Regions from separate parts of the Paraburkholderia sp. MM6662-R1 genome, predicted to be linked through region 1. Evidence: riboswitches for the same ligand, from Rfam matches in the RefSeq annotation. Region 1 holds a riboswitch; the other holds the start of a gene.
The links. Region 1 has a riboswitch for thiamine pyrophosphate ahead of OKW39_RS13825 (FAD-dependent oxidoreductase). Riboswitches for the same ligand answer to the same signal wherever they lie in the genome.
Positions count from the first base shown of each region.

Region 2: linked by a shared signal. The riboswitch ahead of thiC (phosphomethylpyrimidine synthase ThiC) and the one ahead of OKW39_RS13825 (FAD-dependent oxidoreductase) in region 1 are both predicted to bind thiamine pyrophosphate.

Region 1 covers NZ_JBNDLV010000001.1:2,923,414-2,937,800, reverse strand. Annotated here, with positions in the region: gene OKW39_RS13865 (MlaC/ttg2D family ABC transporter substrate-binding protein) at 1-307, opposite strand, end outside; gene OKW39_RS13860 (MlaA family lipoprotein) at 422-1,402, opposite strand; gene mlaD (outer membrane lipid asymmetry maintenance protein MlaD) at 1,422-1,952, opposite strand; gene mlaE (lipid asymmetry maintenance ABC transporter permease subunit MlaE) at 2,044-2,811, opposite strand; gene OKW39_RS13845 (ABC transporter ATP-binding protein) at 2,808-3,632, opposite strand; gene thiE (thiamine phosphate synthase) at 3,724-4,827, opposite strand; gene OKW39_RS13835 (thiazole synthase) at 4,824-5,639, opposite strand; gene thiS (sulfur carrier protein ThiS) at 5,747-5,944, opposite strand; partial or broken gene OKW39_RS13825 (FAD-dependent oxidoreductase) at 6,004-7,144, opposite strand; TPP riboswitch at 7,366-7,489, opposite strand; gene OKW39_RS13820 (ABC transporter ATP-binding protein/permease) at 7,920-9,671, shown strand; gene OKW39_RS13815 (SDR family NAD(P)-dependent oxidoreductase) at 9,668-10,471, shown strand; gene OKW39_RS13810 (hypothetical protein) at 10,677-11,138, shown strand; gene OKW39_RS13805 (hypothetical protein) at 11,203-11,871, shown strand; gene OKW39_RS13800 (response regulator) at 11,973-12,716, shown strand; gene OKW39_RS13795 (flagellar basal body L-ring protein FlgH) at 12,811-13,482, opposite strand; partial or broken gene OKW39_RS13790 (hypothetical protein) at 13,604-14,091, opposite strand.
Region 2 covers NZ_JBNDLV010000001.1:4,019,983-4,034,369, forward strand. Annotated here, with positions in the region: gene thiC (phosphomethylpyrimidine synthase ThiC) at 1-991, opposite strand, end outside; TPP riboswitch at 1,080-1,197, opposite strand; gene OKW39_RS19040 (GreA/GreB family elongation factor) at 1,340-1,744, opposite strand; gene OKW39_RS19045 (hypothetical protein) at 2,336-2,794, shown strand; gene OKW39_RS19050 (DUF1223 domain-containing protein) at 2,906-3,769, shown strand; gene OKW39_RS19055 (cytochrome b/b6 domain-containing protein) at 3,818-4,462, shown strand; gene OKW39_RS19060 (molybdopterin-dependent oxidoreductase) at 4,533-5,336, shown strand; gene OKW39_RS19065 (pentapeptide MXKDX repeat protein) at 5,429-5,671, shown strand; gene OKW39_RS19070 (EamA family transporter) at 6,104-7,033, shown strand; gene OKW39_RS19075 (entericidin A/B family lipoprotein) at 7,237-7,374, opposite strand; gene OKW39_RS19080 (sensor histidine kinase) at 7,593-9,236, opposite strand; gene OKW39_RS19085 (DUF1328 family protein) at 9,261-9,437, shown strand; gene OKW39_RS19090 (DUF1328 domain-containing protein) at 9,531-9,692, shown strand; gene OKW39_RS19095 (ferritin-like domain-containing protein) at 9,900-10,445, shown strand; gene OKW39_RS19100 (response regulator) at 10,609-11,241, shown strand; gene OKW39_RS19105 (response regulator) at 11,262-11,693, shown strand; gene OKW39_RS19110 (DUF1493 family protein) at 11,717-12,070, opposite strand; gene OKW39_RS19115 (MFS transporter) at 12,094-13,293, opposite strand; gene OKW39_RS19120 (phosphodiesterase) at 13,435-14,259, opposite strand; gene OKW39_RS19125 (ABC transporter ATP-binding protein) at 14,317-14,387, opposite strand, start outside.

The DNA.
Region 1 (14,387 bases):
TCTTGAACTGCTCGACCACCTGGTTCTGCTGTTCGGGCGTCGCGGTGCGCCAGTTACGGCCCATCGCGAGCTGGGTGGTGCGGCGGAAATCGATGTACGGCAGGATCTTTTCGTTGACGAGCGCCGTGATGTGCCTGATGTCGCCCTGCTGGATCGACTTGTCGCCCCGAATCGCGTCCATCACCTGCTGGGTGACGGTCTTGATCAGCGCGTCGGGCGAGCTGGTGTCGACGGTTTGCGCCGATGCGCCCGCGCTGATGAACGAAAACAACGCGGCAAACAACGGAATCAGGAAGAATTTTTTCATATCGAGCTTTGCCTCAAAAATAATGCAACAGTTTGAACCGACCTTATCACGCGAGTTCGACGGCAATCGATGCGCAAACTGCGAGAGTCGTATCGATCTGTTACGGCTGCACGTTCAATGCAATCTTAAGGACGGGAAGTTGAAGCGCGTGGGCGGCACCAACTGACCGGCCGGAACTTGCGTTTCCGGGCCGCCTTTCAGGTCGAGAGGCGGTGTTTCGGCGCCCGACGCGGCCTCCGGTGCCGACGCGCCTTGCGGCGTGCCCACGGCCGCGCCGGATGCGGGAGCCGGCTTGGCCGGCGCACCTGCCGCGCCCGTCTCGCCTTCGTCGTACTTCGGCAGCGGCGCTTCCTCGTCGTAGCTCGGCAGTTCCTGCGGACGCCGGCGGTTATCCGACAACAGATACTGCCGGCGCTGCAGATACGCGTTACGCACGAACGAGTATTTGTCGAGCGCTGCGCCTTCCAGCAGGTTGCTCGCTCCGAGCAGGTTCGCGCGCGTGTTGACGATGTTCAGGCCATACAGCGCCCAGCTCAGGCCCGGCGGGTCGACGTAGCTGATCGGGTTCACGTAGTAGTTGCCGAGCGAGCCGACCGCATCGCGCACCGTGCTCGGCCCGAACAGCGGCAGCACCAGATAGGGGCCCGCCGGCACGCCGTAGTGGCCGAGCGTCAGACCGAGGTCGTTGTCGTGCTTCGGGAGCTTCGCGAGCGTCGCGACGTCGAACAGGCCGCCGACGCCGAACAACGTGTTGATCACGATCCGCATGATGTCGGACACGCCGTCGGCGATGCGCAGCTGCAGCAGGTTGTTCGCCGCGATATAGACGTCGCCGATGTTCGAGAAAAAGTTCGTCACGCTGTCGCGAACCGGCTGCGGCGTGACCCAAACGTAGCCCTGCGCAACCGGCTTCAGCGCGTACTGGTCGATCTTGTCGTTGACGGTGAAGATCGTACGGTTCAGCCCTTCGAACGGGTCGCCCTTGGTAGGCGTCTGCACGGTCGTGCAACCGGCGAGCAGCGCAGCCGCCACGGCGACCTTGCCGAACTGTAGGACGCGCGCGCCGCTGCGCGCGGTCTGCAGTGTCGTCTGCATCTAATTCTCCTTGTTGGCCTTACTGGGCGGCAGCGCCGGAGGCCGGCGCGCCGGGCGCCGGTGCAGGGGCGGATGCGGCGGGCTTCGCCGCGCCGGAATCCGCGGCCTTGCTATACAGGAACTGGCCGATCAGGTTTTCCAGGACGATCGCCGATTGCGTCATCGAGATCGTATCGCCGGCCTTCAGCATTTCCGAGTCGCCCCCCGGCTCGAGCCCGATGTACTGCTCGCCGAGCAGACCCGAGGTCAGGATCTTCGCCGAAGTGTCCCTCGGAAACTGATATTGCTTGTCGATATCGATCGTGACGAGCGCCTGGTAGGTGTTGCTGTCGAAGCCGATCGACGCGACCCGGCCGACCGTCACGCCGGCGCTCTTCACCGGCGCGCGTGGCTTCAGCCCGCCGATGTTGTCGAACTTCAGCTTGACCGGGTAGGTTGCCTGGAACGACAACGAGCTCATATTGCCGGCCTTCAGCGCAAGAAACAGCAACGCCACGAAACCCAGCACCACGAACAGGCCGACCCAGAAGTCGAGAACATTCTTTTTCATCGTCATCCCAAAGTGAATCCGCCGCGCCGCCGCCACCTCCCGCCGTGCGCGGCGCATCATGCACCGCCGGCAGCCGGCATGCTGCGCGGTCTTAGCTGAACATTAGTGCGGTCAGCAGGAAATCGAGCCCGAGCACCGCGAGCGACGCGTACACGACCGTGCGGGTCGTCGCGCGCGACACGCCTTCCGGCGTCGGCTTCGCCTCGTAGCCCTGAAACAGCGCGACGAAGGTCACCGCGAGGCCGAACACCACACTCTTGACGACCCCGGCGCCGACATCCCGCCACACGTCGACGCCGCTTTGCATCTGCGACCAGAACGCGCCGGCATCGACGCCGATCAGCAGCACGCCTACCACGTAACCGCCCAGAACGCCGACCGCGCTGAAGATCGCGGCGAGGATCGGCATCGACACGATGCCGGCCCACAGGCGCGGCGCGATCACGACCTTGACCGGATCGACGGCCATCATTTCCATCGCGGTGAGCTGCTCGCCCGCCTTCATCAGGCCGATTTCGGCGGTCAGCGACGTGCCCGCGCGCCCGGCAAACAGCAGCGCGGTCACGACCGGCCCGAGCTCGCGCACGAGCGACAGCGCGACCAGCAACCCGAGCGCCTGCTCGGAGCCATAACGGTTCAGCGTGTAATAGCCCTGCAGCCCGAGCACGAAGCCGACGAACAGCCCCGACACCGCGATGATCACTAGCGAATAATTACCGACAAAGTGGATCTGCTTCGTGACAAGACGCGGGCGGCGCAGCAGCGGGAAAAACTCGAGCACGAGCCGCAGGAAGAAGCGCGTCGCGTAGCCGGCGGTGCCGAGCCCGGTGATGACCGAGCGACCGATCGTACTGATCATGACTGGCCTCCGCCGATGCCGAAGTCCGCCGCGAGCGGCGTCTGCGCCGGATAGTGGAATCTGAACGGGCCGTCCGGCGCGCCGTCGATGAACTGCCGCACGGTCGGATCGGTCGACGCGCGCAGTTCGTCGGGCGTGCCCTCGGCAAGCACACCGCCGTTGGACAGGAAGTACACGTAGTCGGCGATCGCGAATGATTCCGGCACGTCATGCGTGACGAGAATCGACGTGGCGCCGAGCGCCCGGTTCAGCGTGCGGATCAGGTTCGCGGTGATGCCGAGCGAGATCGGGTCGAGACCGGCGAACGGCTCGTCGTACATCATCAGTTCGGGGTCGAGCGCGATTGCGCGCGCGAGCGCCACGCGCCGCGCCATGCCGCCGGAAATCTCGGACGGCAGCAGGTCGCGCGCGCCGCGCAGGCCGACCGCGTTGAGCTTCATCAGCACGAGGTCGCGCAGCAGTTCCTCGGGGAGATCGGTATGCTCGCGAAGCGAGAAGGCGACGTTTTCGAACACCGACATGTCGGTGAACAGCGCGCCGAACTGGAACAGCATGCCCATCTTGCGGCGCAGCGCGTAAAGGCCTTCGCGCGTCTGCTCGCCGATGTCCTCGCCATGGAACAGCACCTGGCCGCGCTGGGCGCGCACGAGTCCGCCGATCAGCCGCAGCACCGTGGTCTTGCCGCAACCCGAGCCGCCCATGACCGCGACGACCTGACCGCGACGAAAGCGCAGATTCAGATTCGACAGGACGAGCCGGTCGCCGTAACCGAAGTCGACGTCGCGCAACTCGAGTAAGGTCTCGGGATAGGAAGGCACCACACTGACAATCCTTTTACAGGGAAGGCCGAATTATAGGGCCATCGTGCAAAAGCTGCCGTGAGGTGCCCCGTTCCTTGACTATGCCTGACGATTATTGCGTAAACGTGTGTTGCAGTGCAGACACGGCGGCGGCCGGGTCGGCCGCTTCCGTCACCGCGCGCACCACGGCCGCGCAGCCGACGCCGGTCGCGAGCACGTCCGGCAGCACCTGCAGATCGATCCCGCCGATCGCGACGAGCGGCACCACGCCGTCGAGCAGCCGCACATAGCGTGCGAGGCGGCGCAAGCCCTGCGGCGCGGTCGGCATGACCTTGGTCGTGGTCGGGAACACGGCGCCCAATGCAATGTAGCTCGGCCGGAAATGCAGCGCCTTCAGCATCTCGTAGAAGCCATGAGTGGACAGGCCCAGGCGGACGCCCGTGTCGGCCAGCGCGGACAGATCCGCGGTATGCACGTCTTCCTGGCCGAGGTGCACGCCGTATGCGCCCGCCTCGAGCGCCGCCTGCCAGTGATCGTTGATGAACACCTGCGCGTCGTGCGCGCGGCCGGCCGCCACGCAGCGCGCGATTTCGCGCTTCAGCTCGTCGGCGGGTTCGGCCGACTTGCGGCGCAACTGCACCGTCTTCACGCCGAAGCCGACCACCCGTTCGACCCAGTCCGCGGTCGGCAACACCGGATACAGGCCGAGCCTTGCCGGGCAGCGCGGGAACGCCTTGGCGGGTGCCGCCGGCAGGTCGGTAAGGCGCGGAAAGCGAGCGAGGTCGGCCGGGAAAGCATCGTCGGCGCGGGTCTCGTCGCCATCGCGCCACGCGAGCGCGAGCACCAGCGCGTCGTGCGGATCGAAACCGCAGTCGAGGAACGCGGCAAGCGCGGGAATCCAGTCTTCCGCCAGATGGCCTTCGAGGCCGTACTTCTCGCCGCCCAGATGCAGCGTCGCGCGGTTTTCCGCGGCGACGATCACGCCCGCACCCCGCGTCAGCCAGCGCGCGATCTGCTCGCCGTGCGGCTGTGCGTCGGCGCTCACGATCAGGTCGCCACCGTTCGGTTCGTCGGGTGCGATCAGGCAGATGCGCCACGGCGCGTGCGTCGGCGGCCAGTCGCCGAGACGTGCGCGGATGCGCTCGGCGGCTTCGATGAGTTCGTCGGCCGTCGGCCAGAACAGATCGCGGTCCTTCAGCGTCAACGACTGAGTCATGCGGCACCTCCATCCTGATGCCAGAACGGCATGCCGACCACCGGCGTGCTCGCGTGCGCGCTCTCGCGCTCGGCCATCGGGCCCGCGAGATACGCTTGCCGACCCGCCTCGACGCCCAGCGCGAACGCGCGCGCCATCGCGTCGGGGTGCGTCGCCTGCGACACGGCCGTGTTCAGCAGCACGCCGTCGAAGCCCCACTCCATCACCTGGGCCGCATGCGACGGCACGCCGAGCCCGGCGTCGACGATCAGCGGCACGTCCGGCAGCCGCTCGCGCAACACGCGCAGCCCGTATGGATTGATCACGCCCTTGCCGGTGCCGATCGGCGCGCCCCACGGCATCAGCGCCTCGCAGCCGGCGTCGAGCAGACGGCGGCCGATCACCAGATCTTCGGTGCAGTACGGCAGCACCTTGAAGCCATCCTTGACGAGCCGCGCGGCGGCTTCGATCAGGCCGACCGGGTCGGGCTGCAGTGTGTAGTCGTCGCCGATCAGTTCGAGCTTGATCCACTCGGTCTCGAAGATTTCGCGCGCCATGTGCGCGGTCGTCACCGCTTCACCGACGCTCAGGCAACCCGCCGTGTTCGGCAAGAGCGGCACGCCATGGCGCTTGAGCAGATCGAAGAAGCCGGCTTCGGCGTGGCCCTCGTTCATCTGACGGCGCAGCGCGACCGTCACCATGCCGGGGCGCGCGGCGTCGATCGAATCGGACAGCGATTGCAGCGACGGATAGCGCGATGTGCCGAGCAGCACGCGGCTTGCAAAAGTTTGACCGTATAGCGTCAGCGCGTCGGCGGTCTCGTGAGAAGTCATTTGCATCATCCTGGTTTGCCCTCGCGGCTAGAACCGACCGCGTTGCGGCAATGGGTTTTCGGCGACGGTTGTTGCGTTCGGTAAGCGACAGGCTGGCGCGGTCGCGCTCAGCCACCCGCGACCGGCTGCACGACGTCGAGCCGGTCGCCCGTTTGCAACGCGCGCGCCGCATGCTGCGCACGCGCGACGAAATCGCCGTTGAGCGCGACCGCGAACGGCGGACGCGCGCCAAAGGCGGCGAGCGCATCGGCGACGGTCGCGCCCTCGGGCAGCGACAACGGCTTCTGATTGATATGAATGTCCATGGTGTTCGAATGCGGTTCAATCGATGGCGCAAGCGGCATCGCGCGCGGCACGTTGGCCGCTACGCTCGGGCCGGCTCGCGCGCGAAATGCTGCTGGAACAGCTCGCTCCAGCGTGAGTCGCGCCGCCAGCCGGCGAATGCGTCGGCATCACCGACGCGGCCGTCGAGCAGCGCGCTCGCGAAGCGCACGGCTTCGTCGGCGACTTCGGGCGCGATCATGTAGCCGTGCCGGTACAGGCCGTTCACGCGCAGCGTGCGCGCGCCGTCCCACAGCAGCGCGGGACGATGATCGGGCAAGGTCGGCCGGCACTGCGAATTCAGCTCGAGAATGCGCGCCTCGCCGAAGCCCGGGTGCACCGAAAACGCCGCGCTCAGCAACTCGAGCGCCGAACGCACGCTGACGGGCGACATGTCCTCGCCCTCCACCTCGGTCGCGCCGATCACGTAGAGGCCGTTCTGCTTCGGCGCGATATACAGCGGGTAACGCGGATGCAGTAGCCGCACCGGGCGCGTCAGCTGCAGGTGAGGCGCATGCACGCGCGCAACTTCGCCGCGGATGCCGCGCAGCGTCGGCAGCACCGGCTTCGCGCCGAGCCCGCGGCAATCGATGGTGATGCCGGCATCGGGCAGCGACGCGTCGTCGATCGGCGTGTTCCAGTGCGTGTCGACGCCGCGCTCGGCAAGCCCGGCCGCGAGCGCGGACAGCACCTGGCGGTTGTCGAGCTGGCCTTCTCGCGGCAGCAGCCAGCCTTGGCTGAAGCGGCCGGCCAACGCGGGTTCGGCGGCGCCGAGCTGCGCGCCTGCCAACGCGACGAAGCCGCCGTCGAGCGAGCAACTCGGCCGGCGCGTTCGCACGCACGCGCCGCTCGAATAGCGGCGCCTCGGTGCGATCCGCGTGATGCCAGACGACGAGCGTGCCGTTGCGCTGGAAAAACACCGGCTCCGGCAGTTCGGCAAGCACGCGCGGCCAGCTTTCGAGCGAACTCGCGCCAAGCCGCGTGATCAGCAGCTCGGCGCTCGCGGCCTCTGCCAGCGGCGCGAGCATCGCGGCGGCGACCCACGCGGCAGCCTGCGAACCGGTGGCATCGCCGCGCTCGTAGAGCGCCACGCGATGCCCGTCGCCAGCGAGGCGCCACGCGACCAGGCGGCCGCACAGGCCGCCGCCGAGCACGGCGAAATCGGGTCGGGCGGGACGGTTCATCGCGCGCGCTCCGTTCGACTGCGGTGGGCAAAACCAAAACGGCACGGCTCGCCCGAGGCGGCGTGACGAAGGGAAAAATGCATGTCTGAAGAATGGGCGGTCATCGAGTCCTTTCCGTACGGCCAAAAACGCACGTACCCAGGACGAAACCGGCGGGTGAAGCCGGCCGGTCACGACGTGCACATGTGAGCTGCGCTCGCCGCCCGGCGGGGAATGGAAGACGGTTGCTTCCGGAAACTTCCCGCGCCGGTATTACCCGGATCGGGTGCAAAGGGTCTCTCTCAGCCTCGCCGCCCCGGCATGAAAGTCATGCCGCCTGTGGGCGAAGCACCCCTGTTTCGTCGCAGGTTATTAGACCATAAAAGGCGCGGCGCCCGCAAACCAGCGCTCCGCGGTCGCCACCCCAATTTTGATCTGGCACCGTCTATCGAGATGCCGGTGCGAAGCGGCCCGGCGCTCTGGCACAATGCCGTGATCGGTGCCGCAAAAACGCGGCGCGCGCGGCACTCGTGGCCGCATGCGTGGCGGCGGCACCCCAGCGGATGCCGGCCCCGAAAATTAATTTTCGCTTAAGGGCGTCACGCCAGAATCGGGCGCCCGTCCGGACTCGCGTCATCGAGCGTGATGGCGCGATGACCGGCCAGGTATCGCAGACCCGCGGCAGCCACACCCTCGCAAAGGCGCCTGCTGTTCGCGGGATCGCCCGACATGGGTCAACCAGATCGGACCCGTACGCCGGAATGGCACTTCGGGTCAGCACTTCATCAGGATGCTCATGACACCACATACTTCCGCCAGCCCCGCGCTGCCGCCCGACGAAAAGGTCTCCGCGTGGACCCTGATCAAGCCCTACTGGGTTTCCGAGGAACGAGGCATCGCGTGGGGGCTGCTCGTCACGATCATCGTGATGAACCTGCTCGTCGTCTGGATCAACGTGCGCCTGAATAGCTGGAGCAGGGACTTCTACAACGCGCTGCAGGCGAAGAACGTCCACGACTTCCCGCACCTGCTGATGATCTTCACCGGACTCGCGTTCGGTTTCATCATCCTCGCCGTGTATGGACGCTATCTGCGCCAGATGCTCGGCTTCCGCTGGCGCCAGTGGCTGACCACCCGCTACCTGAACGAGTGGCTCGACGACAGCGCGTTCTACCGCATCGAGCGCGACCGCCTCACCGACAACCCCGACCAGCGGATCAGCGACGACCTGCAGTCGTTCGCGACCACCACGCTGTCGCTAACGCTCGATCTGCTGTCGACCGTCGTCACGCTCGTGTCGTTCATCACGATCCTGTGGTCGCTCGCGGGCGCGTTGAGCATCTCGCTCGGCGGCATGCCGCTGCAGATCCCCGGCTATATGGTGTGGGCCGCGGCGCTGTATGCGGTGGGCGGCTCGCTCGTCACGCAGAAGGTCGGCCATCCGCTCGTGTCGATCAACTATCAGGCGCAGAAAGTCGAGGCCGATTTCCGTTTCGGCTTGATACGGCTGCGTGAGAACGCCGAGCAGATCGCGTTCTACAACGGCATGGAAACCGAGAAGACGAACGCGCGCACGCTGTTCGGCCGCATCCGCGACAACTGGTGGCAGGTGATGAAGTACACGAAGCGCCTGACCTTCGTGCTGAGCTTCTACGGCCAGATCGCGATCATTTTCCCGATCGTCGTCGCCTCGCCGCGCTACTTCGCGGGCGCGTTCACGTTCGGCGTGCTGATGCAGATATCGAGCGCGTTCGGCACGGTCAGCGATTCGTTCTCGTGGTTCATCAACAGTTATACGAGCCTCGTCGAATGGCGCGCGACCGTGAACCGGTTGCGCGAATTCAAGCGCGTCGTGCATTCGCCGCGTCTGAAGGAATCGGTGTCGCCGGCCACGGAACATGGCGGCATCAATCTGCATTTCGTCGACAGCAACACGCTTACCACCGACAGCCTCCAGCTCGCGCTGCCCAATGGCAACCCACTGTCGCGCATCCGCGATATCGCGATCCGGCCGGGCTCGCGCTGGCTCGTGCGCGGTCCGTCGGGCGCCGGCAAGAGCACGCTGATGCGCGCGCTCGCGGGCCTGTGGCCGTTCGGCGACGGCTCGATCGACGCACCGGTCAACGCGCGCATGATGTTCATCCCGCAGGTCAGCTACATGCCGATCGGCACGCTGAAGGCGGCGCTCGCGTATCCGTCGGCGGCGGACACCTATGACGACGACGAATGCCGCGACGCGCTCATCACCTGCCATCTGTCGGAATACGCGGACCGTCTGCAGGAAACGGCGCACTGGACTCGCGTGCTGTCGCCGGGTGAACAGCAGCGCTTCGCCGCCGCGCGCGTGCTGCTGCACAAGCCGGACTACCTGTTCCTCGACGAAGCGACCAGCGCGCTCGACGCGGAAAACGAGGCGCGGCTCTATCGGCTGTTCACCGAGCGGTTGCCGAAGGCTGCGATCGTCAGCGTCGCGCATCGCGAATCGCTCGCAGCGTTCCATCACGAAACGCTCGACGTCGAGCGTTCTGTCGAAGCGGTAGCGGCGTGAGCGACGCGAGCGGCGCTCACGTCAGCGAAGCGCACGGCACCGCCGCTCGCGTCGTGCTGATCACCGGCGCCGGTTCCGGCATCGGCGCGGCGCTCGCACGGCGCCTCGCGGCGCCGCATACGTCGTTGATGCTGCACGCGCGCGGCGCAGACGACGCCTCCCGTCGACGGCTCGTGCAGGTTGCCGCCGACTGCACGGCAAGCGGCGCACGCTGCGCGACCGTGTTCGGCGACCTCGCCGAGCGCGGCGCGGCGGAGCACGTGATCCATCAGACGCTCGCGAGCTTCGGCGCACTCGATCAACTGGTCGCGAACGCCGGCCATGCGCAGCGCCAAACGCTGGCCGCGCTCGATCCCGACACCTTCGGCGCCGCCTTCGCCGCGATGCCAGCCGCCTTCGCCGCGCTCGTGCGGCGCGCGATGCCCGCGCTCGAAACATCGAAGCGCGGTCGCGTGGTCGCCTTGAGTTCGTTCGTCGCGCATCGCTATCGCGCGGATGCGCCATTCGCCGCGACGGCGGCCGCGAAAGCGGCACTCGAAGCGCTTGCGAAAACGGCGGCCGCGGAGCTCGCGCCGCTCGGCGTGACCGTCAATTGCGTGGCGCCGGGCTACACGCGCAAGGATCGCGGCCCAAGCGCCGACAACGCGGCCGTGTGGGCGCACGCCGCCGAAGCCACGCCGCTCGGTCACGTCGCCGAACCGGACGACGTCGCCGCGCTGATCGCATTCCTGCTGTCCGACGCGGCACGCCACATCACCGGCCAGGTGATTCACATCGATGGCGGCTTGACGCTCGGTTAAGCCTCGCCTGCGCGCCGGCACCTCCGGGCGCAACATCCGGAAAGACACGAGAAGAGTTCGAAAGCATTTGCGGAGCGCGCAAGCTGTTCCGCGCTTTGAAAATGCCTGCGAGCAGCGACGATAGTCGTACGGGCCGCGCCATGCGCCGGCCTTCGTTGATGTCAGTCACGTCTTTCATCGCAACCGCTCTTCGGACTCCTCGCCCATGTCATTCGCTCGCCGTGTTTCACCTTTGCTCCCGCGCGTCGCGCTCGCCTGCGGCGCGGCGCTGCTGCTCACGAACGCCGTCGATGCCGCGCAAACGACCGGGCCGAACCAACCCGCCGATATCTGCGCGGCGCTCACGCACATCGTCGATGCGAGCGATTTCCGGCGGCTGCCAAACGAGACCGCCGCGCAACTGCCGGGCGTCTCCAATACGGACGATTGCCGCGCCAGCCCGCACGCGTACGACTGCCACTGGCGTGCGCACTGGCAAGCCGACGGCGTCATCAACGATCCGCTCGAAGAACTCGGCGCCGACATCGCCGCCTGCTTTCCGCGCGTCGTGCACGACGTCAACACACCCGTGCGCCAGCATTTCGTCGTGACCACCGACGCCCGTCGCGTGAACGTCACCGCGAGCGTGCAAGGTCAGAACGAACTGCGACTGCGCGTGACTCCCTGAGCGCGCGGCCGTCGCTGCTTTTGATGCTCCATCGCATTTTGTGACCGGGATCGGGCGCTGCCTCATGACCTCGTCGCCGACCGTGCGCGCGCCAGCGGCAACCAGGCATTCGCGCCTGTGTCTGGTCGCCTCGCTGATATGCCGGCGTCGTTGCGCCCTCGCCGCCTTCGCCGCGACGCTGACGCTCGCGCTCGACGGTTGCGCCTGGACGCTGATCCAGGCCGCCGACGCCACCGGCTCCGTCATCCAGGCCGGCTACGCGATCGCGTCGAACTACTCGTCGCCGACCTTCGTCAACGGCCGGCCCGCGGATTTGCAGCACCTCTGCATCGAAGTGAACCCGACGGTGTCGGTCGGCGATTTCGTGCCGGCGCTGCAGCTCGCGCTCGAGCGGCGCGGTATTCGTTCGGACGTCTACAATCCGGGCACCTCGCCGGCCGGCTGCGAAGCGCGGCTCGTCTACGACGCCGCGATCGGCTATGGCCGCCGCTCGTTCAGCGACGAATCGATCCAGTACCTGTCGATCATCGATCTGACGCTGATCCAGAGTGGCCGCATTCTGGTCACCGCGCGCTATCAGACCGGCGGCCTGAACACCGACCGTTTTTCGTCGGCCTCGGTCAAGCTCGGCGGACTGATCGAGCGGATGGTGGTCGATCGGACCGATTTCCCGCGTCAAGCGCAGCAACAGCAGACCCTGCAAACCTCGCAGGCTTTCCCGCCGCCCCACTGAGTGCTCGCGGCTTTGCTTTCGCTTGCAGCGCCTTACACGGGAAAGGATTGGAAAGCGGTATACGCTTTGCGCGGCCCGTGCGCATCACTAAGATGACCTGAATGAACCAGACCATCCTGATCGTCGATGACGATCCCGTCGTACGCGAGCTCGTCGGCGAATATCTGCACGGCCGCGGCTTCAAGGTCGCCATGCTGGAAAATGGCTTGGCGTTGCAGCGCAGATTGCAGCAGGAGCGTCCCGCGCTCGTCGTGCTCGACATCATGATGCCGGAGCTCGACGGCATCAGCGCGCTGCGCGCTTTGCGTGTCGCCGGCGACGACATTCCCGTGATCCTGCTGACCGCGCGCGCCGATCCGATCGATCGCGTGATCGGCCTCGAACTCGGCGCCGACGATTATCTCGGCAAGCCTTTCGAACCGAGCGAGCTCGTCGCGCGGATTCGCACCGTGCTGCGGCGTCGCGGCTCGATCGCGGCGGGCGCGCCCGAACAGCGCGCGCCCTATCATTTCGGCCGCTTCGAAGTGAACTTCCCCGCGCGCGAACTGCGTCGCGACGGCGAACGCATCACGCTGCGTTCGAGCGAATTCGCGATGCTGAAGGTGTTCGTCACGCACGCGATGACCGTGCTCACGCGTGCGCAGCTGCTCGAAAAACTGCACGGCAATAGCGAAGCGCATCGCAACCGCAGTCTCGACGTATCGATCTGGCGCTTGCGTCGATTGATCGAAGTGGACCCGTCGGAACCGCGCTACGTGCAGACGGTGTGGGGACGCGGCTACGTGTTCGTGCCGGACGGCGAGATCGGCGCGGCCGAACGCGGGCTTGCGCCGCCGCTCGGTTAGCGGCGCCTGACGGTCGAAGCCGGTTGATGCGGCCCACGCGTCGCACGTAACGCGCAGCGCGGTGTCGCGCGCACCGCGCTGACCCGGCTGACGGTCAAAACGTCAGCACACTCAGAAACATCCTCTGCAGCCAGCCCATCGTCGTCGCATCGTTGACCATGCCGAGGCCCGCCTGCTCGATGCGCGCGTTCGCGACCTTGCTCGACGCGACGTAATTGCCTGCTTCGATGTCCTTGGGATTGACGATGCCCGAGAGTCGAAGACGGTCGCGGGTCCCGCTCATCGCGATCACCTTCTCGCCTGACACGACGAGATTGCCGCCCGACACCGTGCCGATCACGGTCACGGCTAGCGTGCCCGTCATGTCGCTGATGTCGCTCAGATTGCCCTGCCCTTTGTAGTCGGTGCCGGCAGAGCCGATGTTGAACAGTTTGGCGAGTCGCGCGGCGGCATTCGTCGATTGATCCGCGGCAGTCGCGGTGATGCTGCTCGTGCGGTTCGCCGACGCGCTCGCGCTGTTGTTGCCGCTATACGATTCCGACAGCCGGATCGTCAGCACGTCGCCGACGTGCTGCGCGCGCGGCGTCTCATACAGCAGCAGCGGCGCGCCGGCCTGATAGATCGCGCCTTGCGTGTTGACGTTCAACGGCGCGGACGCGAGCGGCGGCGCCATCGGCGTTTCGACGATCGACCTGGTCTGCGCGCTCGAACAGGCCGCGAGACAGCTCGCGGCGCCGAGCACGAGGGTGAGACGTAGCGCGGTCATGCTGGCTCCGTGGCGGAAAGGATGAAAGGAGTCGAAGTGAGGCGGCCTATGCGGACACCGCCCGGTTTCGGCGTTGGGATCGCACCGGTAATCAGGGTTGCCTGGCAAACGTCAGCCCGCGTCAGCCCGCGTCGGCGCCGCTCGCCTGCCACTGCCGCACGACCGCTTTCATCCACGCATCCGAGCCCTTCAGCAGATACGTGAGCGTGCCGTTGCGGCTGCCGGGCAGAAAGCACAGCGTGATCGAACTCACCGCGTTCTCCCATACGTACATCGGCATCGCGCCCGGCGCCGCGCCGCGTTGCGGGTCGCGAGACGCGGCGGCCCGTAACGATCCTCGAGCGCGTCGCGCAGATCCTCCGCGGTCAACTCGTCGATCACGAACGACATCTCGTAGAGACGCAGCGCGCCCTGCCCGTCGATGCGCGCGAAGCGCATCACGTGTTCGAGCGCCGGCGCACCATCGACCACGGCCTGCGACACCGCCCAGCGTTCATCATCGCGATGCGCCCAGCGGCACGCGACGCTCAGGCTATCGTGCGACTTCAGCCGCATGCCGAGCGCTCCGGCCTGCACGTCCGTCTCGCAGATCGGCACGCTGCCGACCGGCGAGGAGAAAGGCGTGGAACTGAGCGTATTGTGGATCGTCATGATGGACCTCGCGAAGGTGCGCATTGCGCACCGGTGTCGGTTGAACGCCGCGCGCCGTCGTCCGAGGCAGCGGGCCTCGTTCGGCGTGCGGCGCGACTTGCTGCGGAACGAATCATCGCGCCGCGCGGGTGCCGACGATGGGCGAAGCAAAGCACGCTTTCGCGCGGTTGTTACGATCCGTTCCGTGGGCTTGCGAGGGCTTTCGAGTGCTTGCCAACTGTTGTCATCGCTTGCCTGTCGTCGCGCAGAGCCGG
Region 2 (14,387 bases), 1.1 Mb from region 1:
GCTCGATCAGCGTGTCGCGGAAGATTTCCCAGGTGAGGTCTTCAGCCTTGCCGTTGACCTTTTCGAGCGCCTGATAGATCGGCACCGTGCCGATCGGCACCGGGCTGTTGCGGATGATCCATTCGCGCGTTTCATGAATGTGCTTGCCGGTCGACAGATCCATCACCGTGTCGCCGCCCCAGCGGATCGCCCACGTCATCTTGTCGACTTCCTCGCCGATCGACGATGTCACCGCCGAGTTGCCGATGTTCGCATTGACCTTCACGAGGAAGTTGCGGCCAATGATCATCGGCTCGCTTTCCGGGTGGTTGATGTTGTTCGGGATGATCGCCCGGCCGCGCGCGATTTCCTCGCGCACGAATTCCGCGGTGATTTCGGTGAGGCCGTTCGGACCGAACGCGCTCGCGCCGAATGCCTGGCCGGGGTGCTGACGGCCCATCATCGCGGCGAGCTTAGCGCCGTTCGGGCCGCTCGTCTTCAGGGTCTCGAGGTACTCGGCACGGCGCTGGTTTTCGCGAATCGCGATGTATTCCATTTCCGGCGTAATGATGCCTTGCTTCGCGTAGTGCATCTGCGTCACGTTCCTGCCGGCGATCGCGCGGCGCGGCGTGCGATGCAGTCCCGGAAAGCGCAGCTGCGCGGTGGCCGGATCGGCGGCGCGCTCGCGGCTGAAGCTGCTCGACAGACCGGTCAGCGGCTCGGTGTCGCCGCGCTCCTCGATCCACGCCTCGCGCAGTGCGGGCAGACCCGCGCGGATGTCGATCTCCGCGTCCGGGTCGGAGTAGGGGCCCGACGTGTCGTACACGTAGATCGGCGGATTCTTTTCGCCGCCGAAGCTGTCGGGCGTGTCGGCCTGCGAGATTTCGCGCATCGGCACGCGGATGTCGGGGCGCGAGCCGGTCACGTAGACCTTGCGCGAATTCGGCAACGGCGCGACGGCGGCCTCGTCCACGTGGGCTTCGGCGGAAATAAACTTCGGGTTGGCGTTCATGTAAGTCTCCGTACAAAGTGGGGCGGCTAAGCAGGAGACCGAGATGGAAGTAGTCGGAAATCGCGGAGAGGTGAGGCACTTGGGGCTGGAGCGAAATCCGTACGCTTCCCTGCGCTGGCATTATCCAGATCAGGTTCAAAGGGTATTTCTCACCCACGCAACACGGACCTCCAGCTCCGCGCTACGCAGGACCCCCGCGTTAGCAGCGCACACGATACACCGCCCGCCCGCGGTTTGGCAACCTGTCTGAATGACTCAAAAAAACTGGTCCGGATGAAACCAGACATCTCCTATGCTTGATTCGAGACCGCATCAGACAGGGCAACTTACAGCGAGGGAACGGCCGCCTTACAGTGAAAAATCGTCGGCGGCTTCAGGCTGATACAGGATTTTGTCGAGCTTGAGCACTTTCTGATCGCCGCTGGGTGGCGTGAAGCGGACGCTCTCGCCGCGGCGCGCGCCGAGCAGCGCGAGGCCAGCCGGCGAGAACACATTCAGGCGCCCTTGCGCGAAATCGGCGTTGGGCGGATAGACGACGGTCCACGTCATCTGTTCGCCGCTCGCTGCGTCGATCAGCGTCGCTTGCGAGTTCATCGTGACGACGTCGGCGGGGATGTCGTGCGAGTCGACGATCACCGCGCGTTCGAGCACATCGTCGAGCATGTGCTGCAACTTGGCGTCGGTGGCCGCGTATTTTTCTAGGCGGGTCACGTCGAGTTCGGTCAGGTAGCAGGTTTTGATCTTCTTCATCATCAGGACTCCGGATAAGGCGGTCATGGATGGCCGCGTGCAACGACCCATGGGGTGGTCGGCGGATGAGTGGACGAATGGGAGAGCCCGGTGCCCGGCGACGCGGCCCTGGGTATTGGCGGGCTGCGTCAGCGAGGGCGCCGGGCGGCGTGAAGCGGGACCGTTCGGGACGTCTCGCCGGGGCCGTGCGACGCGACGTCCGCGCGCGCGCACTCGCCTGCGCGGCATGGCCGCAAGCGGGCGAGAGCACGGAAAGTCGGACGACGCAGAGAAGTCACGGGCAAAACGACCAGGTATTGGGGAAAAGCGATCGAGAGGTGCCGGGCGACAAAGCGTGAGGCCGCGCGGCAGCAGCGAGACGAAAGTTTGATGTTAGCACGCTGTCTCACGCAGCTCCGTTTGCGACGTCGCGCCCGTCGATTGACCGTTTTTGTGCGGTGCGAGAAGAAAGCGGTGTGGTCCGCATTGCGTTCAAGCCAGTCAGAGGATTGCCGTTAAACAAAGTGCAGCGAAGGCCGCACTCCGGCGAAGCGATTCGCGGGATGGCGCGTGAATGGCGCGAGGCGACTCGCGCCGATTGACAAAGAGGTGCACATGAAAGCGGAAAGCAGGCGGTGGCGAACGTTCGGTCGCACAGTCGCGGTGGTGGCATTGCTTGCCGCGCCGCTGGCGGCGCCGGCGGCATCGACGGTGACGGGCGGCGTGATCCGGTTCGTGGGGATGATCGTTGCACCGCCGATGCAGATCAGCGGGGATACGGCGCCCATTGGCGTCGCCGTCGGTAGCGCGAGCGTGGCGGGTCAGCGCTTTTCGCGCACGGTGACATTCAGCGCGCCGCCGGGCGTCGTCAGCGGGGCCGATGTCGCGCTCGAAGTGAACGGCGGCACGCAGTCGCGCGATCTGGTGGCGGCGCGGTTCGTCGATGGCACCGGGCGTGTCGCGACGGCCCGCGACGGCCACTACGCGGTCGATCGCGCGGGCGGCGTGCTGTCGCTGAACGCGAAGCGCACCGATACGGACACGCGCGTGACGGTGGTGGTCAGTTACGACTGAGTCGCGGGCGAGCTTTGGCTGGCTCATCCCATGCCGGAAAAAAATTAAAAGAGGCTTGTCATAACCGGCCGCGCGGCTCGACAAACGTGCAGATTACGATCGGAGCACGTCATGTCGACCGCGCACAATCGCTCGATACTTCAGCGCTTTACGACTTTTTCGACGCCCGCCGTCGGCCTTGCGCTGTTTCTGCTGAGCGGTTCTGGCATCAGTGCGGCCGACGCGGCCGGGCCCCTATGCGCCACGCACAGCCCCGCGCACCGCGTCGCGCTCGTCGAGCTGTACAGCAGCGAGGGCTGCGATAGCTGCCCGCCCGCCGACCGCTGGCTCAGTCAATGGAAAAGCGACGGCGCCGCGCACGGCATCGTGCCGCTCGCGCTGCACGTCGACTACTGGAACAGCCTCGGCTGGACCGACCGCTTTTCCCAGCATCGCTTCACCGAACGTCAGCAGACGCTGACGCGTCTCGCGGGCGCGCACACGCTCTATACGCCGGAAGTGTTCGTCGCGGGCCGCGAGCTGCGCGACTGGTCGCAACGCGACAGTTTCGAGCGCCGCATCGACGAGCTCGTCGCCGAACCCGCCCAGGCGAGCGTCGCACTTGCGCTGAGCCCGCGTGCGCCCGGCGCGTTCGATGTCGATGCGCAGTTCAGCACGACGGCAGCCGCCGCCACGGGTGCGTTGAGCGCCTATCTCGCGATCTACGAGAACGCGCTGACGACGCAGGTCGGCGCGGGCGAAAACCGCGGCGCGACGCTGCATCACGAGCGCGTCGTGCGCGCCTGGTTCGGGCCCGTGCCGCTCGTCTCCGGTCACGCGCGGATTCATCAGGACATCGATGTACACGCTGCGAGCGTCGATGCGCAAGCCGATCCGAGCGCCAACGCCGCCGGCCGCTTCGGCGTGGTCGCGTTCGTCGAAAGCGACGCGAGCGGCGACGTGCTGCAAGCGACCGACCTTCCCGCGTGCCGTTGATCGACCTCGCGCGCGCCGCATTCACTACCGCTGCTCGAGGAGAGCCCCATGTCCACACCCCACGCCTTGCGCCCCAGCGCACCCACCGCGCCCACCGCGCCGAAGCGCGGCGCCATTCATCCGCTGTGGCTGCGCATCACGCATTGGCTGAACGCGCTCGCCGCGATCGTGATGATGCTGTCGGGCTGGCGCATCTACGACGCGTCGCCGATCTTCCCGGCGTTCAGCTTCCCGACCGCAATCACGCTGGGCGGCTGGCTCGGCGGCGCGCTGCAATGGCACTTCGCGGCGATGTGGCTGCTGGTGTTCAACGGCCTCATGTATATCGCGCTGAATCTCGCGAGCGGGCGTTTCGTGCGCAAGTTCCTGCCGCTGACGCCGCGCGCGGTACTGCGCGATTTCGTCGCCGCGTTGCGCGGGAAGCTGTCGCATGGCGATCTGCGCGTCTACAACGCGGTGCAGAAATTCGCCTACCTGTTCGCGATCGCCGATCTGATCGTGCTCGTGCTATCGGGGCTCGCGATCTGGAAGTCGGTGCAGTTTCCGCTGCTGCGCGAACTGATGGGCGGCTATGACAACGCGCGCATCGTGCACTTCAGCGCGATGTCGCTGCTGGCCGCGTTTCTCGCCGTGCATCTGGCGATGGTCGCGCTCGTGCCGCGCTCGTTGCTCGCGATGTTGCGCGGACGTTGAGCCCGCGGCTGCCCACGCGCATGCTCACGCTCATGAAATCGCAACGCGAATTCCAAACGGATACCGAATCATGAACAAGCCGATAGAGAAACCAGCGGACCCATCCACGCAGCGTATTAGCCACAAGCTCGACCGCGCATCGATCCTGCTCGATGCGAAGCGCGAACTGGCGATGCCGTCGCGACGCCTGTTCGGCAAGCAGCTCTTGACGCTCGGCGGCCTGTCGATGCTGACCGGCTGCTCGCTGACCGACGACGCTTCCGTGAACCGTTTTCTCACCGCCGTGTCGCGGCTGAACGATCGCGCGCAGGCCGCGCTGTTCGATCCGAAGCAGCTCGCGCCGACCTACACCGAAGCGCAGATCACGCGGCCGTTTCCCTTCAACGCGTACTACGGCATCGACGACGTGCCGCACGTCGACGGCTCAGATTATCAATTGAAGCTGAGCGGTCTCGTAACCGGCCAGCGCGTGTGGACGCTGCCCGAGCTGTACGCGCTGCCACATGCCGAGCAGATCACGCGACATATCTGCGTCGAAGGCTGGAGCGCGATCGGCCGCTGGGGCGGCACGCCATTCGGCGATTTTCTGCGGCGCGTCGGCGCGGACACGACGGCGAAGTACGTCGGCTTCAAATGCGCGGACGACTACTACGAAAGCATCGACATGCCGACCGCTTTGCATCCGCAAACGCTGCTGACGTTTTCCTACGACGGCGAATGGCTGCCCGCGAAATACGGCTACCCGATGAAGCTGCGCATGCCGACCAAGCTCGGCTACAAGAATCCGAAGCACATCGTCGAAATATTCGTCACCAACACGTATCCCGGCGGCTATTGGGTCGACCAGGGCTACAACTGGTTCGGAGGCTCCTGACGCATGCGGGCGCACGCGCGCTTGCGGCAGCGGCTTCGGAAGCACGCCGGCTCTCGCCGGCTTCGATTCATCCACCACCAAGGAGTCATCCCATGAAGAAGATTGCAGTTACCACGATCGCATTGTTGATGCTGGCAAGCGGCGGCGCGGCCTTCGCGCAGGCGAGCGGCGCGATGTCGAACGGTGAGATGTCGAAGAATGCGATGTCGAAAGATTCGATGTCCAAAGACAGCATGTCGAAGGACGGCATGAAAAAGGACACGATGAAGCACGACTCGATGAAAAAGGGCGGCGACGCGATGAAGCACGAGGCGTCGGGCGCGATGGGCAACTGAGTCGGCGCCGAGCGTGCTTAGCGATCCTGCCGATGCACGGCCGCGCATCGAACGGATCCGACACCGCAAGCCGGGGATGCGTCCCCGGCTTTTCTGTTGCAGGAAACCCAAAAGTTACGATTCTCTCGCGTGGCGTTCTTGGCGCTTACTGCATAATGCGGTGCGCGCCGGGGCTTTGCCACGCTTGCGGCCGCGCAGCCCGGCCGCGTTGCATCGTGTCGTTTTGACCGACGCCGCCGCCACCGCCGTTTCTGGCGCTTCCGGCGCCGCCCATCGTCTTACCGTTCCACCGACATGTCCGCCAGCCTCGCCCGTCCGACCGCATCGCCGATGCGGTGCCCGCCATCCCGCCCGAAAGGCATCGACGCAGGCTCGGCGCCTCGCGGGCATCGAGCGCATCGCGCGGGTCGAGTGGCGACGGCGGACTGAAGCATGTCGCTGCAACGTTCAGCTTTTTCTCCGCGCGGCTGGCCGCTGCGTCTGCCGCAGTCGCGCAACGGGCGGATCGCGCTCGCGCTTGCCGTCGTTTATCTGGTGTGGGGCTCGACGTACCTCGGCGTGCATGTCGCGCTCGGCTCGTTCCCGCCGCTGCTGATGTCGGGCTTGCGCAACCTGTTCGCCGGCATCGGTCTGTTCGTGTTCGCCGCGCGCCGCAAGCCGATCTGGCCGAGCTTCGCCGAAATCCGCAACGCCGGCCTCGTCGGCACCATGCTGGTAGGTCTGTCGAGCGGCATGCTCGCCTACGGCATGCGCACGGTCGGCACCGGCACCGCGGCCGTGATGGTCGCGACCGTGCCGCTGTTCGCGACCGTGATCGCGGCCGTCGCCGGACGCAAGATCGGCCGCGGCGAATGGTTCGCGGTCGGGCTGGGGCTCGCCGGCATCGTGATTCTGAGTCACGGCGACAGCACGCCGGGCTCGACGGGCGGCAGTCTCGCGATTCTGTGCGGCGCGCTGTTCTGGGCCGGCGGCGCGCATCTGGCCGGGCAACTGAAGCTGCCGTCGGACCTGTTTCTGTCGACCTCGCTGCAGATCGGCCTCGGCGGCGCGATGTCGACGCTGGTCGCGTGGGCGTCGGGCGAGCGGATGCTCGAGCTGCATTTTCTGCCTCTCGTCGCGTTCCTGTATCTGATGTTGATTGGGACGATGGCGGCGTACGTCGCCTACGGTTATCTGATTCGCCACACGAGCCCGATCATCGCGAGCAGCTGCATGTACGTGAATCCGGTCGTCGCGGTCGCGCTGGGCGCGCTGCTGCTCGGCGAGCCGGTCACCCGCTCGACGGTAATCGCGACGATCGTGATTCTGATCAGCGTCGGCCTGTCTTTCTGGTTCGATTACCGGAACAAGCGCAGCGCCTGATAGCGGCGCGGTTCTCGTCGAACCGCGCGCCCGCTGTCAAAGCCTTGCCGCCAGCTGCGCGCCCTCGCGGATCGCCGTGCCGTTTCATCGCGTTCTGAAAACGCGTCGCGTCGAGTGCCAGCCAGCACCCAATCATTCACGAAAAAAAAGCCCGCAGCGGCATCCCGCGACGGGCTTTGCAAATCCTGCTGCCATGTGCCGGCTTATTTCGCCTTATCCGCCTCGTTCGTGATGGCGTGGCCGCCCTTCGAAATATCTTCGCCAGCGCCCGCCATCGTGTTGCAGCCGGTGACAAGCATGGCAGTTCCTGCGAGCACAAGCAAAGCGATCAGTCGAGTCATGAAACTTCTCCTTGTCGAGAATGCATCGGTTGATGTCGTCCGACCGGGGCCATGCCAGTCGATCAGATCTCGATCCGGTTTCGAACCGGTCTGATTGCATGGTAAAAAAAGGGCGGGGGCGGCGCTGTCGGCCGTGCCGCGATTTTGTCGTAGGCGTGCTCCGGTGTTTGCGTCGGCGCACTCCTACAACGGCTTGGGGGCGCTGCGGCGAGCATCTGTCAGACGGGGCTTTGCGACGAAGTGGGCGGCGTGGCCGGCGAGGTCAGCGGCTGATCGACCGAAGGCGTCGCGGTGCTCGCGCTCGGCATCACGACGTCGATGTCGGTGCCGTTTTGCGCGCCACGGCGGATGTCGAAGCGCCCGCCGTGCGCGGCCACGCGCTGACGCATGCCGAGCAGGCCGTGCGTATGTGTGCGCTTCAGGTCGGCTGGCATGATGCCGACGCCGTTGTCCGCGATATGCAGCGCGACCTCGCCCTCGCCGACCCGCAATGCGATTCCGACCTTCGAGGCCCGCGCGTACTTGGCGGCGTTCGTCAGCGATTCCTGCGCGACCCGAAACAGCGCGATTTCGGTCTGCTCGTCGAGCTGGATATCGTCGGCGGGCAGGTGCAGCTCGAGCGTCCAGTTGTTGCGCTGCGCGGCTTCGTCGGCGAGCGTGCGCAGCGCGGTAACGAGCCCGAAATTGGCCAGCACGGTCGGCCGCATGTCCTCGATGATGCGCCGCTTCAAGGCGATGCCCTGGTCGAGATTGGCGAGCGCGCGCTGCAGCTTGTCGGCGATGTCCGGCTCGCTGTCCTTCAGCTTGCGGCGCGCCCATGCGACGTCCATCCGGCATGCGGTCAGAATCGCGCCGAGCTCGTCGTGCAACTCGCGCGCGAGCTGGGTCTTTTCGTTTTCGCTGACCGCCTGCAGATGCCAGCCGAGCGCTTCGAGCTGCCGCGTGCGCTCGTTGACGAGCTGGTCGAGTTCCTCCTGCTGCGTGATCAACTGACGCTGCGCGCGCGCCTGCCGGTCGATCTGGATGCCGAGATTGCGAAACAGCAGAATGAACAGCACGATGTTCAGCGCCGACAGACCCGCCGCGCACAGGGTCGACAGCCGCTGGTCGGCGCGGCTCGCGGCCAGCGCGTGCTGAGCGCGGCGCTCCTCGTTGTCGCGCAGCAGCGCGAGCGTACTGTCGATCAACGACGCGTCCGCCGGGTTGACGTCGCTCGCGCTCCCGCATGCGCCGAGATCGAGCGGATGCGGCGCGGCGTGCTGCATCGCGGCGGCGCCCGCGCCGATGCGCGCGTCGATCAGCGCGAGAATCTGCGTGAAGCTCGCGAGTTCCGCGCTGTCCGCGCGGCCGCCGCGATAGAAGTGGTCCAACTGCTGGGTGGTGTCGCGGATGCGCGCGGCGCTCGCGCAGAACGCGTGGGCGGATGCGTCGTCCTTCGTCAGAAGAAACTGGTTTTGTTGCGCGGTGAGGCGCGACAGCTCGCTCGCGAGTGTGCTTAGTCGCACGGTGACGTCGCGCGCTTCAAGCGCGGTCTCATACTCGGCGGTGATGCGCTGACGCGCGGTCTCCAGAATCACGAGGCCTCCCACCGTGATCACGATCGCCACCGTCATCGCGATCGCCCAGCTGCGATTGCGCATCCACTCGGCGAGCCGCGCCGTGGCGCGCGCGCCAGCTTGTTCCGGCGGGTTCTGCAGATTCGACACTTTCGGCTCCAGAAAGAGGGCATCGACTCCGGCATCGCGCGAAGCCGCGCGCGTAATGTCGTCGTAACCCAATGTAAGCGGATTCTCACACGAAAAACGGCGAGCGTCGGAATGCGCGCGGCGCCGCGCATCGATAGCATGGACCCGATCGTTCATGCAATGTTTCGGGAGGAAGCCATCATGTTGAAGTGGGCACTGTTCTTCGCGATCGTCGCGGTGATCGCCGGTCTTCTCGGCTTCACCGGCATCGCGGCCGGCGCAGCGGCGATCGCGAAGTTCCTGTTCTTCGTCTTTGTCGTACTGTGCGTGGTGTTCCTCGTGCTGGGCTTCGTCGTGACGAAGAAAATGATCGATTAGCGCGGCCATCGCGGTGGCGGCAAGCCGCGCCCTCACAGCAGGCGAGCGATTTGCTGGTAGTCGATTGGAAGGCCAACAAAAGGGAGAAATGCCATGCTTCACTATGCCATCGTCTTCTTCGTGATTGCGATCATCGCAGCCGTGTTCGGCTTCACCGGCATCGCGGCCGGCGCGGCCGAAATCGCGAAGATCCTGTTCTACATCTTCCTCGTCGTGTTCGTGGTCACGTTGCTGCTCGGCGTGTTTCGAACCTAGCCGCGCGAGCCGGATGAACGCAACATGAGGTAGGCAGCGAAGTACGCAATGTAGGAACAGGTAGTCAACAAGGCGCGTGAACGCGCGGCGTTTGAATCCCCGATGAGGCGCCCGCGTTCGAAGCGCGCTGTCATTCCACCCTGGGCGCATCAGGCGCGATTCGTGCTGATGCGCGATTCACCCAATACCGGATAAAGGAGAAGTTCGATGACGAAGCAATCTGGCGACACGTTCGTGATGGACATCACGAAGATCCGCGAGGACGCGCGCAAGCATATGTCGGATGGTCCGGTCACGCAGAGCTATGGCGCGAATCGCGAGACGGTGCTCAAGCTGCTCAACGACGCGCTCGCCACCGAGATCGTCTGCACGCTGCGCTACAAGCGCCATTACTTCATGGCGAAGGGCATCAATTCCGAAGCGGTCGCGAGGGAATTTGCCGAGCACGCAACCGAGGAGCAGGAGCACGCCGATCGCATCGCCGAGCGCATCGTTCAGCTTGGCGGCGAACCGGATTTCGCACCGGACGGCATCAAGGCACGCGCGCATTCGGAATACAAGGAAGGCACCGATCTGACCGACATGATTCGCGAGAACCTGATCGCGGAGCGCATCGCGATCGACACGTACCGCGAGATCGCACGGTATCTCGGCGAGAAGGACGTGACCACGCGCCGGCTGTTCGAGGAGATTCTCGCGGTCGAAGAAGAGCATGCCGACGATATGGCGGATCTGCTCGCGGGGCGCGAGTAGCGCAGCAGGCGACAGGGGAGGCGTCGAAGGACCGGGTCGCGGGCGAACTCGGGAATGCCGGCAGCCGCGGTGCGAAGCCGCCCTCGCATTGCGCGTCCGGCCGTGGCCCCGGATCATTACCATGTCCGCATCGGAGCGACTCCCTTTGCACGGAACCCAACCGATGATTCGAGTGCTGATAGCTGACGATCATGCGATCGTTCGAGGTGGATTCAGACAGTTCGTCGCCGACGAGCCGGACATGTGCGTCGCCGCCGAGGCCGCCACCGGCGAGGAAGCGATCGGCCTCGTGCGCGAGCAGGCATTCGACGTCGTGCTGCTCGACATCGCGATGCCTGACAAGAACGGCATCGATACGTTGCGTGTGATCAAGCAGGTGCGTCCCGAGCAGGGCGTGCTGATTCTATCGGGCTATCCCGAGAGCCAGTACGCGATCAATCTGCTGCGCGCGGGCGCGAGCGGCTATCTGAACAAGGACTGCGAGCCGGAAGAAATCGTGCGCGCGATTCGCTCGGTCGCGCGCGGGCATCGCTATCTGTCGGAGGCGGTCGCCGATACGCTTGCCGACAATCTCGACAAGCCTGCCGCCGGGCGTCCGCATGAAGCGCTGTCGGAGCGCGAATTCCAGATCTTCTGCAAGCTCGCGTCCGGCCGGTTGCCGACCGAGATTGCTGAAGAGCTGCATCTGTCGGTCAAAACGGTGAGCACGTATCGCGCGCGGGTGCTCGAGAAGATGCGTCTCGCGAACAACGCGGACCTCACGTATTACGCGATCAAGAATGGCCTGATCGACTGACGGACGATCGAGATATCCCGATGAACAGCGAACCGAACCCCGCTACCGAGTCAGCCAGCCGCGCGCCGTTGCGCGTGCTGCTGATCGAGGATTCGCCGCTGATCCGCCGCAGCCTGGTGGAGGCGATCGATGCGTCGGGCCTGCTGCGCGTGGCCGCTTATGCCGATTCCGCCGATCAGGCGATCGCGCTGCTCGGCGACGAAGCGTTCGACGCGGTGATCGTCGATTTGCAGCTGAAGCTGGGCTCGGGCGTGCCGGTGCTCGCGTATCTGCAGCGCGAGGGGCTGATCGATTCGATGTTCGCGGCGGTGCTGACCAATCACGCGTTGCCCGCGTACCGCGAGCGCTGCGAGCAGTATGGCGTGCGGCACTTTTACGACAAATCGTTCGAGTTCGATCGCGTGCTCGATGCGCTGCATGAGTATGCGTTGGGGAGGAGTGGCGGGGTGTAACGACTCGACCGTAGTTGGCGTTTCTAGTCCTGTTTCCACACTCCGCGCTTCATCGCTTCTTCGAGCATCCCAAGGGTAAGCGAACGTCCGTCGAGCAATTCTCGCGCGCTGGAACTGAACGGGGACTTCAACGCGGCCACGACGATGTCGCGCTTGCGCATGTTGGCGGATGGAACGTGGTAAGCGACGTCGAAATCGCGCAGGTCCACGTGGAAGCGGTCAGCCCATGCCTGCATCACCTCGACGATTTTCGCCGGCTCCCAATCCAGATCGTGATACAGATCCATGTCACGGGTCAGCTTGTCGTCGAGAGGCAGCCCGGCGGGAGTGCGCATTTCGCGGATGAACCGAGCGAGATCGAGCCACGTGTCGTTCATTACAGACGATCCTCCGGCTGATATCAATGCCCAGCCCGCGCCGGCAACCGCAAATGATTCCACGCGCCGAGCCCGGCAAACGCGATCCCCGCGATAGTCACGCCGACCCACCCGAACACCGGCCACACGATCGCGCCGACACCCGAGCCCAGCGCCCCGCCGATGAAATACGCGACCATGTAGACGGTATTCACGCGGCTGCGCGCATCGGGCTTCAAGGCGTAGATGCGCGACTGATTCGAAATCTGCGCGGCCTGCACGCCGATGTCGAGAATGATCACGCCGACCACGAGGCCCGCGATGCTCTTCGCCGACGCGCCGAAAATCACGAACGCGATCACGACCAGCACGAGCGACACGGTGATGATCGCGCGCGGTCCACGCCGGTCGGCGAACTTGCCGGCGAGCGGCGCGGCCAGCGCGCCGGCCGCGCCGACGATACCGAACAGCCCTGCCGCCTGCGGCCCGAGATGAAACGGCGCGCCCGCGAGCAGCAGCGCGAGCACCGACCAGAAAATGCTGAACGCGCCGAACAACGCCGCACCGGTCAGCGACGCCTCGCGCAGCGCGCGATGCTCGGTTACCAGGTGCCACATCGACACGAGCAGCTTGCCGTACGGCAACGTCGAGGTGGGCTGACTCTTCGGCAAACGCAAAACGATGACGACAGCGAGTGCGAGCAGCGCGACGACGGATGCGCCAAACACCGCGCGCCAGCCGAAGTATTCGGCGACGATGCCCGCCGCGGTCCGGGCGAGCAAAATGCCGAGCAGCAGGCCGCTCATCACGGTGCCGACCGCGTGGCCGCGCTCGGACGGCGGCGCGAGTTCGGCCGCAAACGGCACCGCCTGTTGCGCGATCGTCGCGAGCACGCCGATCGCGAGACTCGTGACGATCAGCACCGCGAGCGTCGGTGCCGACGCCGCAATGACGAGCGCGACGCACATGCCGGCGATCTGCAGCAGGATCAGCAGACGCCGGTCGAAGCGATCGCCGAGCGGCGCGAGCAACAGCATGCCGGCGGCGTAGCCGAGCTGCGTGACGGCCGGCACCGCGCCGACCCATGACGCGCTGCCCGGAAACGACTGGCGGAAGTTATCGAGCAGCGGCTGGTTGAAATAGATGTTTGCGACCGAGACACCGGCGATCGTCGCGAGCAGCAGCAACACGCCGCGCAACGACCGGGCGGAGGAAGCGGAAGTGGAAGCGTCGGAAGTGGACATGACAGGGGCGGATCGACGGACCGGCCCATGCGCGGTCCTCAAGCGTGCCGATCATACCGGAGCGGCGGGGTTCGTGCTGACGGCCGCGCGAGGCTCGCCCGCGCAGCCGGTATCAGGCGGTTGCGAAGTGTGTCCGGCGGTTCAGTCGATCAACGCGCCAGCGTCGTGGAACGGATACGGGCCGTCGGCCGCGTCGACATACGCATGATGCGTGACGATGCCCGTCGCCGGATCGTAGTAATGGAGCGCATACGCGGGCGGCTCCATCACGAACGCCGACGGTCCGTCCTCGCGAAAATCGAGCGCCACCTGGTGCGCGGGCGCTGGAATCGCGCTCGCGATCGTGCCGCCGAAGCGCACGAACATCGACCGATGCACGTGCCCGCAAAGCACGCGCTCGACGTTGGGATGCTGAGCGATCAACGCCGCGAGCTTGTGCGACGCCGCCCGGTCGAGCCGGATCTCGTCCATATGCCCGATGCCGCACGCGAACGGCGGGTGATGCAGCGCGACCACGACCGGCTTGCCGCGCGCCGCATCGAGCTGCCGCTCGAGCCACGCGAGCCGCGTGTCGCACAGCGTGCCGGCGCTCGAACCGGGCACCAGCGAATCGAGCGCGATCACGCGCAGCGGGCCGACGTCGAGCGCGTACTGCACGAACTCGCCGCCGCTCAGCAATTCCTCGCGCTCGGCAAACGCCGCGCGCAGCGCGTTGCGTTCGTCGTGATTGCCGACCATCAGGAAGTAGGGAATCGCGAGCGGCGCGAGCAGTGTTTTCAGGTGTGCGTACTGCTGCGGGTCGCCCTGATCGACGAGGTCGCCGGTGATCAGCACCGCGTCGGGACGCGGGGTGAGCGCGTTGAGCGCGTCGACGCAGCGCGCGAGGTAGTGGGCGGTATCGACGCGGCGATATGCGAGTGCGCCGGGTTGCTTGATATGCAGGTCGCTAATTTGAGCCAGCAGCATGACAGAGGTCCTTCGGGTTGCTTCGTGTCGGGCGCCAGGATGCGGCGCTGTTTTTACCTACGATAGCGCAATCAGTGCGTCCGGCTCGATCGAGATGCCGACCGGCGTGCCGCGCGCAAGCTCGATGC